3 regions of the Rhizobium sp. 007 genome follow, and region 2 is predicted to be linked to each of the others. Evidence: riboswitches for the same ligand, from Rfam matches in the RefSeq annotation. Region 2 holds a riboswitch; each other region holds the start of a gene.
What was found. Region 2 has a riboswitch for cobalamin ahead of cobU (bifunctional adenosylcobinamide kinase/adenosylcobinamide-phosphate guanylyltransferase). Riboswitches for the same ligand answer to the same signal wherever they lie in the genome.
Positions count from the first base shown of each region.

Region 1: linked by a shared signal. The riboswitch ahead of ISN39_RS36500 (ABC transporter substrate-binding protein) and the one ahead of cobU (bifunctional adenosylcobinamide kinase/adenosylcobinamide-phosphate guanylyltransferase) in region 2 are both predicted to bind cobalamin.
Region 3: linked by a shared signal. The riboswitch ahead of bluB (5,6-dimethylbenzimidazole synthase) and the one ahead of cobU (bifunctional adenosylcobinamide kinase/adenosylcobinamide-phosphate guanylyltransferase) in region 2 are both predicted to bind cobalamin.

Region 1 covers NZ_CP064188.1:5,853-10,523, reverse strand. The annotation lists partial or broken gene ISN39_RS21025 (RHE_PE00001 family protein) at 55-1,157, opposite strand; gene ISN39_RS21020 (metallochaperone AztD) at 1,302-2,498, shown strand; cobalamin riboswitch at 2,538-2,772, shown strand; gene ISN39_RS36500 (ABC transporter substrate-binding protein) at 3,022-4,062, shown strand; gene ISN39_RS21015 (iron ABC transporter permease) at 4,122-4,671, shown strand, end outside.
Region 2 covers NZ_CP064187.1:1,933,919-1,938,589, forward strand. The annotation lists gene cobN (cobaltochelatase subunit CobN) at 1-1,628, opposite strand, end outside; gene cobW (cobalamin biosynthesis protein CobW) at 1,638-2,687, opposite strand; gene cobU (bifunctional adenosylcobinamide kinase/adenosylcobinamide-phosphate guanylyltransferase) at 2,692-3,216, opposite strand; cobalamin riboswitch at 3,533-3,928, opposite strand; gene ISN39_RS09805 (chloride channel protein) at 4,092-4,671, shown strand, end outside.
Region 3 covers NZ_CP064187.1:1,798,661-1,803,331, forward strand. The annotation lists gene ISN39_RS09095 (DUF2865 domain-containing protein) at 1-790, shown strand, start outside; gene bluB (5,6-dimethylbenzimidazole synthase) at 798-1,484, opposite strand; cobalamin riboswitch at 1,560-1,744, opposite strand; gene ISN39_RS09105 (PD40 domain-containing protein) at 1,763-2,593, opposite strand; gene ISN39_RS09110 (NAD+ synthase) at 2,614-4,293, opposite strand; gene ISN39_RS09115 (LTA synthase family protein) at 4,473-4,671, shown strand, end outside.

The sequences.
Region 1 (4,671 bases), on a different replicon from region 2:
ATAACTCACTGTTCACGGTTGTCACAGCGTTGCCCACGCCCCTATGCCGACCACTCAGACCACTCCCCACGCCCGAAACTTCTCCCTCCCCGTCAATCTCCCTCAAGCCCAGCTCGCCGACGATTCTGACCGCTGTTTGCGGCGTGACGTCGATCGCCTTTGCGACCATGCCGGTTGACAGGAGCGGCCTCGACATCACCAGCTCGATCAGCTGCGGCAGTTTTGACGACGTCCGCCGTCCGGTGAGCCTCCGCTCCATCGACTGCCGGGCAAGCGTCAGCCGATCGTGTTCATTGAGGTCAAGCTCGGCCGCGGCGATGATGGCGGCGAGCAGCGCCAGCAAAGGGGTTTCGCGGTCGCGATGCCGGCGGCGATCGACCGGAATGGATTTCAGGCCGAGATTGATCGCGGCCAGATGCCCTCCAGTCGTCAGGCCGGCCTGACGTAGCAATGACGCTGCCCGCGGCCGGCCGAGCCAAGGCGCATGCTGCAGGACCTCCAAACCATTCCAGGCATCGAGGGCGACAATCGCCTGCAGCACGCGTGGAGAACTGTCGAGCTCGCGCAGGACGGCTCGCCATTCGCCGAGCCGTTCGTCCTCGTCCCAATCCAGATCATAAGCGAATGGATCCTTTTCGCGGCCGCCGGCGCGGCTGGGCGCACTAGCCTGTGTGAGCGCCGCCTCGGAGCGAGCGAGCACCGCGTCGATCGCCGCCAGCTCTGTGGCGAGCGGATCAGAAGCATCGCTCCGCTCCCCTCCTCCGTTCACTGCCTCATCAGCGGGTATCGGCTCGCCATCGGCCACGGCAGCACCTTCGACGGTAATTGTTTCGCTGGCACCGCCGTCGGCGACGATGTGACCCTGGCCGCGCAGGTTTCGCAGTCCCTCGGGACTGAAGCGCCCAACCATGCGGCTGGGCCGCAATCCGCCGGCGGGTTTTCAGAACGTCGCGGGCGATGGTCAGTTCATGGGTCGGCGTGCGGATGTCATGACTGGCATCATGCAGCACCAGGTCTTCCAGATGAACCAGCTCGCCGTCGATCCAAAGCGAGGCGCAGGCGTCGGCGAAATGCGAGCGTTCGACAAAACCCTGCCCGACTGGCGAGCGGGCGATGCGCTCGTCGAGCCGAGCCAACGCGCGGCCGGCGTCGGACATAGGTCGCAGCAGGCTTGTGGGGGGCAGCTCGAGCGCTACATCGCCTTCGGCCCCGACGGCCTGGACATGTTTCTGGAACTCCGCTAGAGAATGTAATGTTATTACATATCAGAAAAGGGATTTCCTATGATACCCAGATTGACGATGGCCGGAGCGTTTGCAGCAAGCCTCTTGGTGAATCCGGCCTCCGCTCAAGAGGAAAAGCAGACATGGCGCCTGTTCATCGCCGACCACACGGCTCCCATGGTTCGTTCATTCGACGTCAAGACCGGTGAGCAGATCGGCGAGTTTGGGCTAAAGGGTTATGCGGCGCTGGCCGCCAGTCATTCCGGCCAGACTGTTTTTGCCGTTCAATCAGAAGCTAATACCGTCCAGGTGATCAAAACCGGCGTGACGCTTTCCGACCATGGCGAGCATCGCGATCTGGAAACATCCGCACCTTTGCTGCTGCAAGCCACACTCGACGGGAAACGGCCGGTCCACGCCGTCATGCATGGCGACGACGTGGTATTGTTTTACGATCGGGAAGGCAAAGCCAAGCTCGTTTCCGAAGAAGGTCTTCTGGAAGGCGCAGCATCCGAAAAGCTCATAGACGCGACGGCACCTCACCATGGTGTCGCCGTGCCCATGGGGCGGAATATGCTGGTCTCGGTTCCCGATACCAAGGCGGAAACCAAACCGGATGAACTGCCGCCACGTCTGGGTTTACGTGTTCTAAGCGCAAACGGAAGACAGGTCGGCGACGTCACGCCCTGCACGGCGCTGCACGGAGAAGCCTTCTCGGCAAAGCTCGTTGCCTTCGGCTGCGAGGAAGGTGTCCTGATTGCCCGTCCTGGCAAGGAGCAGACCGTGCAACTTAAAATGCTGGAATATGGCGACAAGCTGCCGAAGGGAAAAGTGACGACCTTGCTCGGCAGTAAGGTGATGCAATTTTTCCTGGGCAACTACGGCGAGGACAAGATTGCCCTGATCGACCCAGACGGCACCGAACCGTATCGCTTGGTCGACCTGCCGACCCGCCGTATCGATTTCGCGCTCGATCCTACTCGGGTCAAGAATGCCTATGTACTGACCGAAGACGGGCAACTGCATCTTATCGACATTCTAAGCGGTCAGATCATGACGTCGGCAAGCGTCACCGAGCCTTACAGCAAGGATGGTCACTGGCGCGATCCGCGCCCCCGGCTCGCAGTTGCAGGCGATCAGATTGCCATCACCGATCCTCGCCATAGCGTTGTGCGGATGATCGATATTGAGACCATGAAAGAGGTTCGAACCCTTCCAGTTGAGGGACTGCCTTTCGGCATCGTCGCCGTCGGGGGATCAGGCGCCGTCCATTGATCGCTCTTGTCTCCACGGCTTGACGTGACTGTTGCGCTCGGCATAACTGAGCGCGACGGTTCCCCGAAGTAGACTCCGAGGGGATTAATAGGGAACACGGTGCGGACGACCCAAAAGGGACCAAGACCGTGGCTGCCCCCGCAACTGTAAGCGGATTGCCGATCATCCTCGTGGCGCCAAGCGCCATGCCACTGTGAGCTCGTTCTCACGGGAAGGCAGATGGTCCGGTGTATATCCGCGAGCCAGGAGACCTGCCGTCAAAGAGAGATCCAATTGAACGGGCGGGGTTGCCCGGAACAGGAGACGAGATGATTTCTTTTGCCGCCCCTAATCGGCGCAGACCCCTTCCGCGTGAGACGGAACGGATCGCTCTTTTCAATAAACCATAGTCGCTGCAGGTAAGCCCGTCGTGCCGGACGGCTCGCCCGCCCGTATGGCGGCGGCCACCTTGCGCGTTTCCCATCAACATCGGAGCGATCAGGCCGCCGTGCCGACGCATCCTCAATTCCCTATGAGTGTTTCCATGTCATCCGATCCAAAACTTCGGCGGTTCATTCTGCGCCTTGCCTTCGCGGTATTGGCAACCTCAGCGATTTCTGCACCTGCTTTTGCCGCTTCGACCACCTACCCCCTGACAATTGCCAATTGCGGCCGATCCATCACCTTCGATAGAGTGCCGGACAAGGTGGTATCGATCGGCCAGGCGATGACCGAAATCCTGCTGTCGCTCGGCCTTGCGGATCGCATCACGGGCACGGCTGTCTGGTTCAGCCCAGTGCTCAAACAATTCGACGCGGAAGACAGCAAAATCAAGCGGCTCGCCGACAATGATCCGAGCTTCGAGGCGGTGGTCGGAACCGGCCCCGACCTGGTTGCTGCCGAGTTCGAGTGGCATGTCGGCCCGAACGGCTCGGTTGGAACCTACGATCAGTTTTCGAAGCTTGGCATCAACACCTATGTCGCGCCGGCCGATTGCGCCGCCAAGGATAATACGACGGGTGGTGATGGTGTCCGCAAGGAAATGCTGAAGACCGAGGTCATCTATCAGGAGATCGCCGAACTTGCCGCGATCTTTAACGTTCAGGACCGCGGCGAGGCATTAGTCGCAAGGCTGAAGGAACGTGAGGATAAGGCGATTGCATCCGTTGCCGGGGCAAGGGTAAGGGATATCCCGGTCGTATTCTGGTTCTCCAGCAAGGAAGTCGACGGGGAAGCCTTCATGGCCGGCCGCAACGGCGCGCCCGCCTATATCATGCAGGCCCTTGGGGCAAAGAACGTGATTGCCACGAACGAGGAATGGCCGTTGGTCGGCTGGGAAACGGTCGCCGGCCTCAATCCCGCAATCATCGTCATCGCCGGGATGGATCGTCGCCGCTACGTTGCCGACGATCCGGCCATCAAGCTTACGTTTCTGAACACCGATCCTGTGGCAAGCAGGATCAGCGCTGTGGAAAAGAAGCAGGTGGTCGTCATGGACTCGCAGGCAATGAGCCCATCGATCCGCCTTGTCGACGGCATCGAGAGGCTTGCAGCAGCCATACGGCAGTTTGGACTGGCGAAGTGAGCAAAGACGCCGGGCAACGTAACGGATGGGGCGGCTTTGCCGCCTTATCCCTGCTTTCAATGGCTGCACTGACATTGGCGATAGGCCTCGCCGTGTCGATCGGCGAAATCGTCATACCGCTGCGGACGATTGCGCAAGCTATTGCCAACCGAATGTTCGGCGCCTCCTTCGCAATCAAGCCGATCCATGAGGGTATCATCTGGGACTATCGACTGAGCCGCGCCCTGGTCTCTGCAAGTTCCGGCGCGGCTCTTGCGATGACGGGCGCCATGCTGCAGGCCCTGCTTCGCAATCCGCTTGCCGAACCTTATGTGCTTGGCATTTCGGCGGGCGCCTCGACCGGCACGGTCGCCATCATGATCCTCGGCATCGGGTCCGGCGTGCTGACGCTTTCCACCGGTGCTTTTTTCGGTGCGGTGGCAGCCTTCGGTCTCGTCTCCCTTTTGGCCGCAGGCGCAGGCGGCGGCGCCGATCGGATCATCCTGGCAGGCGTTGCTGGTTCGCAGCTCTTCAATGCGTTGACGTCCTACATCGTCACGACCTCGGCCAATGCCGAGCAGGCAAGGGGTATCATGTTTTGGTTGCTCGGGAGCCTCAGCGGCGTGCGCT
Region 2 (4,671 bases):
TAGAAGGCGAGATAGCCATGCGGCGGCACGAGGTCCGGTGAATGGTAGCTTTCCTTCGGATCGATGTTGTAGCCGCGTGCAGGCTGGATGCCGATGAGGAGATTTCCGAAGCGGGTGAAAGGCAGGGCGAAACTGCCGTCTTTGAAATAGGGATCGGACGCCGGGTCCCCCCAGCGGGCGGCAATCTCGTCTTGAATCTTTTTCGGAAGAGATGCGAAGAACGCTTTGTACCCATTCAAGCAAAGCGTCTCGCGGATCACCTTGCCATCGTGTCCGGAATTGGTCGGCCCCTCGGCGAGGTGCCGCATCAGCGCATCGCCATCAGCCGGGAAACCGGAAACAGCGTAACCCGCATCCCGCATCGCCTTCAGCACCTCGATCGTGCTGGCTGGCGTATCGAGGCCGACGCCGTTGCCGAGGCGTCCGTCACGGTTTGGGTAGTTTGCAAGCACCAGCGCGATGCGCCGCCCCGCAAGCTGCCTGTTTCGGAGGCGCGCCCAGTTGGCGGCGAGTTTCGCCGTATAACGCATGCGATCGGTATCCGGCTCGCTGGCGACGATATTGGCCTCGACGGCCGCGTCGTAACGGGCGGCAGACTTGAACGAAACGGCCCGCGCCAGCACGCGGCCATCGACCTCCGGTAGCGCGACGTTCATGCCGAGATCGCGGGCGGAAAGGCCTTGCGATGACGAGGCCCACGCCTCCTTGGATGTGGCGGAGAAAATCGCCTGGAGAACGACGGCGCCGTTTGTTTCAAGCACGCTCGGCGCGCGATCGGCGCCGGGCGCAGACACGGCAAAGCCGGTGGTGTTGATCACCACCTCGGGCGGCGCTTCTGCAAAGATGCGCTCGAGAATGCCGGTCGACAGCGGATCCTTGAGGCTATAGGCGAAGATCGGCAGAGGGCGCAGGCCTTCCGCCGCCAGCGCTTCGATGAGCGCTTCGACGGGGGCCGTTTCGCCGCTTTGCACGAGCGCGCGGTAGAAGCTGATGGCGACGGTGGGTTTGAATCCGGCCTCTTCCTTCGAGTTTGGGATACCGCACGCGGAAACAACTTTCCACTCCTCAACCCCAATCACACCTCGACCCGGCCACCAGATACCCGCCTTCATCAGCGGCGCAGCCGCGCCCGGCTTCTCATCGCCGGAGAGCATCGCCGTCGCGTAATCGAGAAAGCTTCGCGAATTCCCGTCGCCGCCTTCGATCAGATAAGCCCAGAGCGCGTTGAGATCGTTGAGCGGCACGTTCGAAAATGGCGTCAATCCGGCATCCGGCTTCGAATCCCCAGGCAGCACCGCAATCATCGCACCATGCCGCGCCGCGCAGGCATGCAGCGCCTCCAGCGCGTAGTGGAAGTAGCTCGCGCCCCCAAGCGCCCGGACGATGATCAGCTTTGCGCACCTCGCCGTGCGCTCGACATAGGCATCGACGGACATTGGGTGCTTGAGGCTCATCAGGCTGGCGAGCCGGAGCGTGAAAGGCCTTCCGCCTTGCGCGTGAGCCGCGGCGATCGCCGCAAGCTCCGTATCCGCCGCAGACAAAAACAGGATATCGGCGGGCGATTGGCCGAGGTCGATCGCCTCGTCGCCGTCGCTGATCGTTCCTCTCTGGGCAAGAAGCAGATGCATGGCCGAGCCTTAGACGAGTGCCTGGATGGCCTTGCGGACGGTATTCTGATCCATCTCGTGCAATCCGATCACCACAAGCCGTGTGCCGCGCGCTTCGCCCGGCGCCCAAGCGCGGTCGAAATACTGGTCGATACGGCTGCCGACGGCCTGGACCTGCAACCGCATCTGCTTGCCCGCGACATCGGCAAAGCCCTTCAGGCGCAGAACATCGTGCTCGGCAATCACGCCTTTCAGCTTCTCGGTGAAGCCTGCCGGATCGTCGATCGGGCCAAGGTCGACCACGAAGCTGTCGAACTCGTCGTGATCGTGCGGCGTGCCGTCCTCATGCTCCAGCTCGTGATGAGACTTGCGGTTGCCGATGTCCTCTTCAGTACCGATGCCGAGGCCGAGCAGCACGCTTGTCGGAACCTCGCCGTTCCTCGCCTCGATCATCGCCGGCTTGCGGGCGATGCGGGAGGCCACTTCGTGGCGCACGCGGCTGAGCCCTTCGCCGTCAAGGAGATCGGTCTTGTTGAGCACGATGAGGTCGGCGCAGGTCAGTTGGTCCTCGAAGAGTTCTTCGATCGGGCTTTCATGATCGAGCGAGGCGTCGTCTGCGCGGCGCGCATCCACCGCATCGTGATCGTCGGCAAAACGGCCGGCCGCGACGGCCGCGCTGTCGACGACGGTGATGACGCCATCGACGGTCACTTCGCTGCGGATATCCGGCCAGTTGAAGGCGGCAACGAGCGGCTGCGGCAGGGCAAGGCCGGAGGTTTCGATGACGATGTGATCCGGACGCTGGGCGCGCTCGAGAAGCTTCGTCATCGTCGGAATGAAATCGTCGGCAACGGTGCAGCAGATGCAGCCGTTGGTCAATTCGATGATATCGTCCTCAGTGCAGTTTTCCGCGCCGCAGCCCTTCAATACATCGCCATCGACGCCGAGATCGCCGAACTCGTTGATGATCAGCGCGATCTTCTTGCCGCCAGTGTTGGAAAGCAGGTTGCGGATCATCGTCGTCTTGCCGGCGCCGAGGAATCCGGTGATGACGGTTGCGGGGATCTTCTGCTGGCTCATAGGTTCAACCCTTCATTTTCAGCGGCAAACCGGCCGCGATGAAATACACTTCCGCGGCTTCCGCCGCTATCATCTGGTGCAGCCGTCCGGCATGGTCGCGGAAATCCCGGGCCATGCGGTTTTCCGGCACGATGCCGAGGCCGACTTCATTGGAAACGATGACGAGCCGCGCTCTTGCCTTCGGCAACCAAGCGGCAAGTGCTGCGAATTCCGCTGCCATGTCGCGCTCCTCCATGATCAGATTGGTGACCCAGAGCGTCAGACAATCGACGAGGATCGCCCGGTCCTCGCGGTCGATAATGGAAAGACGGGGGACGAGCTCCAGCGGCTCCTCCTGCGTCGTCCAGAGTGGGCCGCGATCGGTTTTGTGGCTCTCGATCCGCTGACGCATCTCCTCGTCCCAGGCCCGGCCCGTCGCAACGTAGTGGCGCTCAAGCCCGCTATCGGCAATCAGCTGCTCAGCAAAACGGGATTTGCCGGAACGCGCGCCGCCGAGGACGAAGGCGGTGCCGCATGTGGGATGAGTCATCTGGAGGCCTGCGGCGTAAGAAACGGCTCTGCCGAGGTATGGCGCAGCCAACCCTCATTCCTGTGCTTGTCACAGGAATCCAGTGCCCCCAAGTCCTTGGGCGCGGAAGACACCCTCGAGATGGCTGTTTCATTTACGGCGCGGACGCGCCGTGGCGGGTTTCTTGTGACAATCCTCGGGTTAAACCCGAGGACAGGAATGCGGGAAGTCGAAAGTGCGGTGTCCCGCAAAGACGCCACAAAATGCGGCATGGAATTCCATCGTTCAGCCATGACAACCTCCGTGCTGGCAGCGGGGAACAATGCCCAGAATGGGCTCTTCGCCCGGCACGCATGGCAGGTCTCCTGGCTCGCGGGTGTCGGCCGACCGGGGCGACCATCTAAGGTCGCCCCTGATCGCGCCAGTGGATCTTCCTCGCCTTCCCGGCTGCATTCTCGTGAAAAGGCGGACGATTCGTAGAAATAGAGGCGTCCTGCCCCGGCTGATCACAATGCATTTCCAGTGGCTTTTCCGGCGCCCCAGCCACTTCACCTGATCCGCAACATGCGAAAGGAGCCGTGAAATGGCCTGAACGCCGGACGGAAGACCCTGACCGCTCTACAGTCGCGGGGTCGGCTGTGATGAAGACGCCCGGCTTGGGTCCGTCCCTTCACATTCCCTTTTCATCCGGAACGGCATCTGCCGTCCCGGAACCATCCGTAAGTAATTCATCGTTAGGCAAGCCGCCTTCCGAAGTCAATTGCGGGCACCCAAATGAAACCGGCGGCGAACAGCTTCCAATTCGCGGTGCCTTTCGCGCCGGGCTTTCGCCACATTTCGGGAGCAAGCGCCCCTCTCGCCCTTGACGCTGTTGGCCGCCACCTAGTTCTTTGCATATGCTCACGAAATTGAATTTCCCGCGCCTCTACCGGCTCTACCGCCTGCTCGACGCCGGGCGGCTTCGTGCGCTTGCCCGCCGCAGTGAAATGGGCATGGTCTTCGCCGGGATCGCCGTCGGCGTGACGTCGGGCCTGGCTGTCACCGGCATGAGCCTCCTCTCGCGCGAGCTGCATCGCTTGATCTTCGGCATCAGCGACATCGAACGGCTGAGTTCATCGCAGACAAACGACAAATTCCTGCTTCTGATGGCGCCGGTCTGCGGCGGGATGCTGCTCGGCCTTCTGTTTTTCATCCTCGCGAGAACCCGCAAGAAGCCCATGGTCGATCCCATCGAAGCGAACGCTTTGCATGGCGGACGGCTGTCGCTGACGGATAGCATCATCGTCGCCGTGCAGAATCTGGTTTCGAACGGCTTCGGCGCCTCCGTCGGCCTCGAGGCGGGCTATGTCCAGCTCGCGGCGGGTATCGCCTCCAAGCTCGGACTGAAGCTGCAGCTCCGCCGTGCAGATCTGCGCGTCCTTGTCGGCTGCGGCGCCGCCGGTGCGATCGCCGCGGCCTTCAACGCACCACTGACAG
Region 3 (4,671 bases), 140 kb from region 2:
CGACAACATTCGATACCTGCAGGAGCGGCGCAACGAACTGCGCAATCAGGGCGGCGCCGATTATCGCGCGCGCCGCGAGCTGATGGCGGCGCTCGAAGACAACGGCTGCAACGACGAGCTCGACTATGCGCCGGATCCGCAGGCCTATGCGCCGGCACCAAGTCCCGAAGAACAGGCGATGCGGAGCGATACCTTCATTCCGCTTGGAGAAGGCGAACACGGCGACATGCAATATGGCGTGCCGCGCGGCGAGCTCATGTCGCATGTCAGCACCATGTGCGTGCGCACCTGCGACGGCGGCTTCTTCCCGATCACCACGAATGCAACATCGATCGATTTCAACCGCGACGCAGCGACGTGTTCGAAAATGTGCCCCGGTATCGAGACGGAGCTTTTCTATCAAGACATCTCGAATACCGAAGCCGCAAACATGATCTCGGCCTCGACCGGTGCGCCCTACAGCGCCATGCAGAATGCCTTTGCCTACAAGAACCGCGCGCCCGGCCAAAAGTCCTCCTGTTTCTGCAATCTCTCTGCCTACTACGAGAACATGCGCAAGAATCAGGCGATCAGCGAACCGCCGAGGAAAGGCTCGATCACCAGTATCAAGACGAAGCCGCCATCGGGCGCCGCATCCACGCCTGCCCCGCAGCCGCAGGTGCCGGACCGCCCTTATGACCCGGCGAACAGCAAAGTCCGCCAGGTCGGTCCGCAGTTTCTCGCCGGCGATCAGGGCGCGATCGATCTCAAGAACCCCGCAACGCCCGGACCGCAGCCGCAGCAGAACTGACGCGGCGCTACTGGCTTCCCCATCGGTCGGAGAAGACCAGTTCTTCCAGCGGCAAGCGCTGTCGCCAGCCTTTCACGGCCAGTTCCGGCGCGGTGTAAAGCTGATCGACATAACCGAGGCAAAGCCAGGCGACGATCTCGATCCGCTCCGGAATGCCGAGCAGTTCCCGAATATCCGCATCGTGGAAGATGCTGACCCAGCCGACCCCGACGCCTTCGGCCCGGGCCGCAAGCCACAGGTTCTGCACGGCGCAGACGGTCGAATAGACATCCGTACGCGGATTGTGGGTGCGGCCGATGACCACCGGCCCTGCCCTGTCCGGATCGCAGGTGACGCAGATGCTGAGCGGTGCCTTGCGGATGCCTTCGAGCTTCAGGCTTCTGTACATATCCCGCCGCTCCTCTTCAAACATCTCGGCCGCTTCCTTGTTGGCGCGCGAAAACGCCTGCCACGCGGCCTGGCGCACCTTCGGATCGCGGATCACGATGAAATTCCAGGGCTGCATGAAACCGACCGACGGCGCGGCATGCGCTGCCCCAAGCAGCCGCGACACCAGATCGTCGGGCAGAGGATCGGGCAGAAACTGGTCGCGCACGTCGCGGCGCGTTTCGATGGCTCTATAGACCGAGGCCCGGTCGTGTTCGGAGAACTCGCCGGCCGGCACCAGCGCGCGGGCGAAAGGATCAAGTTGCATCGTTAAATCCCCAACAATGCTTGAGCACCCGCACCGCAGCGCGGGAAGCGTCAAAACCTCGCCGCCGTCCGCGCGGTTCGGTCTATCTTGCCAGGCCGGTCTTCTGACTTGGCGTCACCCGCTTTCTGCGGCCTTCCCGGCAGATGCCAGTGGCCATTGTTGCAGCAAGCGTCAGCCTCACAGCGTTGGGCACGTTCCGGTCCTTCACCGGATTCCCGATTCTCCTGCTGGATGCAGGCACCTGACGGCAGTCTCTATCTCCTGAGTCGGCGCCTCGTTCAAGTCTCCGGGAAGTAACGCACATAGGCAAATTCGTCACCATCCGGTGACCAGCAGGGTACATTGATCGTGCCCTGCCCACCGAAGAGCTCGAACAGCGTAGTCAGGTTGTCGCCGTCTATGTCCATCAGCCGCAGCCGCACATCAAGGTCGCGCGGATGATCGAAGACCTCCGGATCGTAAGAAAGGATCAGCACCTTGTCGTTCTTCGGTGAAGGATGCGCAAACCAGTTGCCGTAATTGTCGTGCGTCACCTGCTCCAGGCCGGTTCGATCCGGATGGATGCGCCAGATCTGCATGAGACCGGTGCGGCTGGAGTTGAAGTAGATCCATTTCCCGTCGGCCGAATAATCCGGCCCGTCGTTTCGCCCCTCGCCATGCGTCAGCCGCTTTTCGGGGCCACCATCGACGGAAATCGTATAAATGTCGAAGACGTCGTCGCGAATGCCGCAATAGGCGAGCTCCTTCCCGTTCGGCGACCAGCCGTGCCAATAGGAGGGCAGATTGTCGGTAATCAGCCGCGGCGTCCCGCCAGCCGCCGGCAGAATATAGATCGCCGACTTGCCGAATTCCGTCTTGTCCGAAATGACGATTTGTGTCCCGTCCGGCGAAATGCCGTGATCGTTATTGCACTGCGTCGCAAAATCCGTATCGACCTGCTGGAGGCCGCCGGAGCCGTCCGGCCGCAGCCGGTAAAGCAACCCGTCGCCATTCAACAGCATATAGGCGCCATCGGGCGAAAAATTCGGCGCCTCGATCAGCTTTTCCGTCTGGACGACAATCCGGCTTTCCCCGGTGCGGATATTATAGATCTCGACCGAACTGCGCATGCATCCTCCAGGATTTTGGGTTACCGGTCGCGGAACCGGTTGGTGATCGGGTAGCGGCGATCGCGCCCAAAGTTCTTCTTGGTGATCTTCACGCCCGGAGCCGACTGCCGGCGCTTGTATTCGGCGAGATAGAGCAGATGCTCGACGCGGTGGACGGTCGCCACATCATGCCCACGCGCGAGGATCTCCTCGACCGCCATCTCCTTCTCGATGAGGCATTCGAGGATGTCGTCGAGCACCGGATAAGGCGGTAGCGAATCCTGGTCCGTCTGGTCCGGGCGAAGCTCGGCGGACGGCGCCTTGTCGATGATGTTCTGCGGGATCACCTCGCCGGACGGCCCCAGCGCGTCCGGCGGCACATGACCATTGCGCCAGCGCGACAGCGCATAGACCTGCATTTTGTAGAGGTCTTTGATCGGATTGAAGCCGCCGTTCATGTCGCCGTAGAGCGTCGCATATCCAACCGACATTTCCGACTTGTTGCCGGTCGTGACCACCATGGAACCGAACTTGTTGGAAATCGCCATCAGGATCGTGCCGCGCGCCCGGCTCTGCAAGTTCTCCTCGGTAATGCCGCTATCGGTTCCTTCGAACAGCGGCGAGAGCGCTGAGGTGAAGCCCTTCACCGGCTCCTCGATCGGCACGATGTCGTAGCGGCATCCGAGCGCCTTGGCGCAGTCGGCCGCATCCTTCAGCGAATCGGTTGACGTGTAGCGATATGGCAGCATCACCGTTCGGACGCGCTCCTCGCCGAGCGCATCGACGGCGATCGCCGCGCAGATCGCCGAGTCGATGCCGCCGGAGAGGCCGAGGACGACATTCTTGAAGCCGTTCTTATTCACATAATCGCGGAAACCGACCAGGCAGGCGCGATAGTCGGCCTCGTCGGGCTCGGGAATACGTGACATCGGGCCTTCGCTACAGCGCCAGCCGTTTTCGCCGCGCTTCCAGGTCGTCACCGCCAGCGCGGTTTCGAACTGGCTCATCTGGAAGGCCAGCGATTTGTCGCCATTGAAGGCGAAGCTCGCACCGTCGAAGACGAGTTCGTCCTGCCCGCCGAGCTGATTGGCGAAGATTAGCGGCAGGCCGGTTTCGATCACCTGCTTGAGCGCCACCTGATGGCGCACGTCGACCTTGCCGCGATAATAGGGTGAACCGTTCGGCACCAGCAGGATTTCGGCGCCACTTTCGGCGAGTGTCTCGCAGACGCCGAGATCGTTCCAGATCTCTTCGCAGATCGGCACGCCGATCCGCACGCCGCGGAAATTCACCGGCCCCGGCATCGATCCTTCGGAAAAGACGCGCTTCTCGTCGAACTCGCCGTAGTTCGGCAGGTCGATCTTGTCACGCAGCACCAGGATCTGGCCGCCGTCGAGAACTGCAACCGAGTTATGCCGCCCCGTCTTTCCCTGCCGCGGGAAGCCGACGATGACGCCGGGGCCGCCGTCTGCGGTATCGGCCGCGAGGTCCTCGACCGCCTTCAGGCAGGCCCTCAGAAAGGCCGGTTTCAGCACGAGGTCTTCCGGCGGATAACCGGAAATGAAAAGCTCCGTCAGAAGCAGCAGATCCGCGCCTTGGCGGGCCGCATCGGCGCGTGCCTCACGAGCTTTGGCGAGGTTTCCGGCGACATCGCCGACTGTCGGGTTCAACTGGGCAACGGCAATCTGGAGCGTATTCAAAGGAGCGTTTTCCTGTGTCATGTCATCCATTTAGCGCGGGCCGCCCGCCGCTTCAATTGCCCGCGCCATGAAAAGCCGCGGGGTCTGCCGGGCGAAAAACTCAAACCATAGGGAAAAGCCGGGAAACCGAAAGGTTCATCTAGCGTTCATGACAGGCATGTGACACTTCGGTGAAGATTTTATGACGTCGGAGTATGCCGTTGATTGCGTTGATAATGAAGTCCGTACCGGCCAGAAAAGCAGCACCGCTTTCCGCCGGTTTCGGGTCGAGTGTTCAGTCTCCGGCAGCGCGCGCGGCAATCGGCATCGTATTTTCGTTTTCTCTCGCTTTCCTCAGCGTTATCACCGTCGAGTGGATTGCGCGCGGCACGTTGACCGATGTCGGCGAGTTCCTGACAT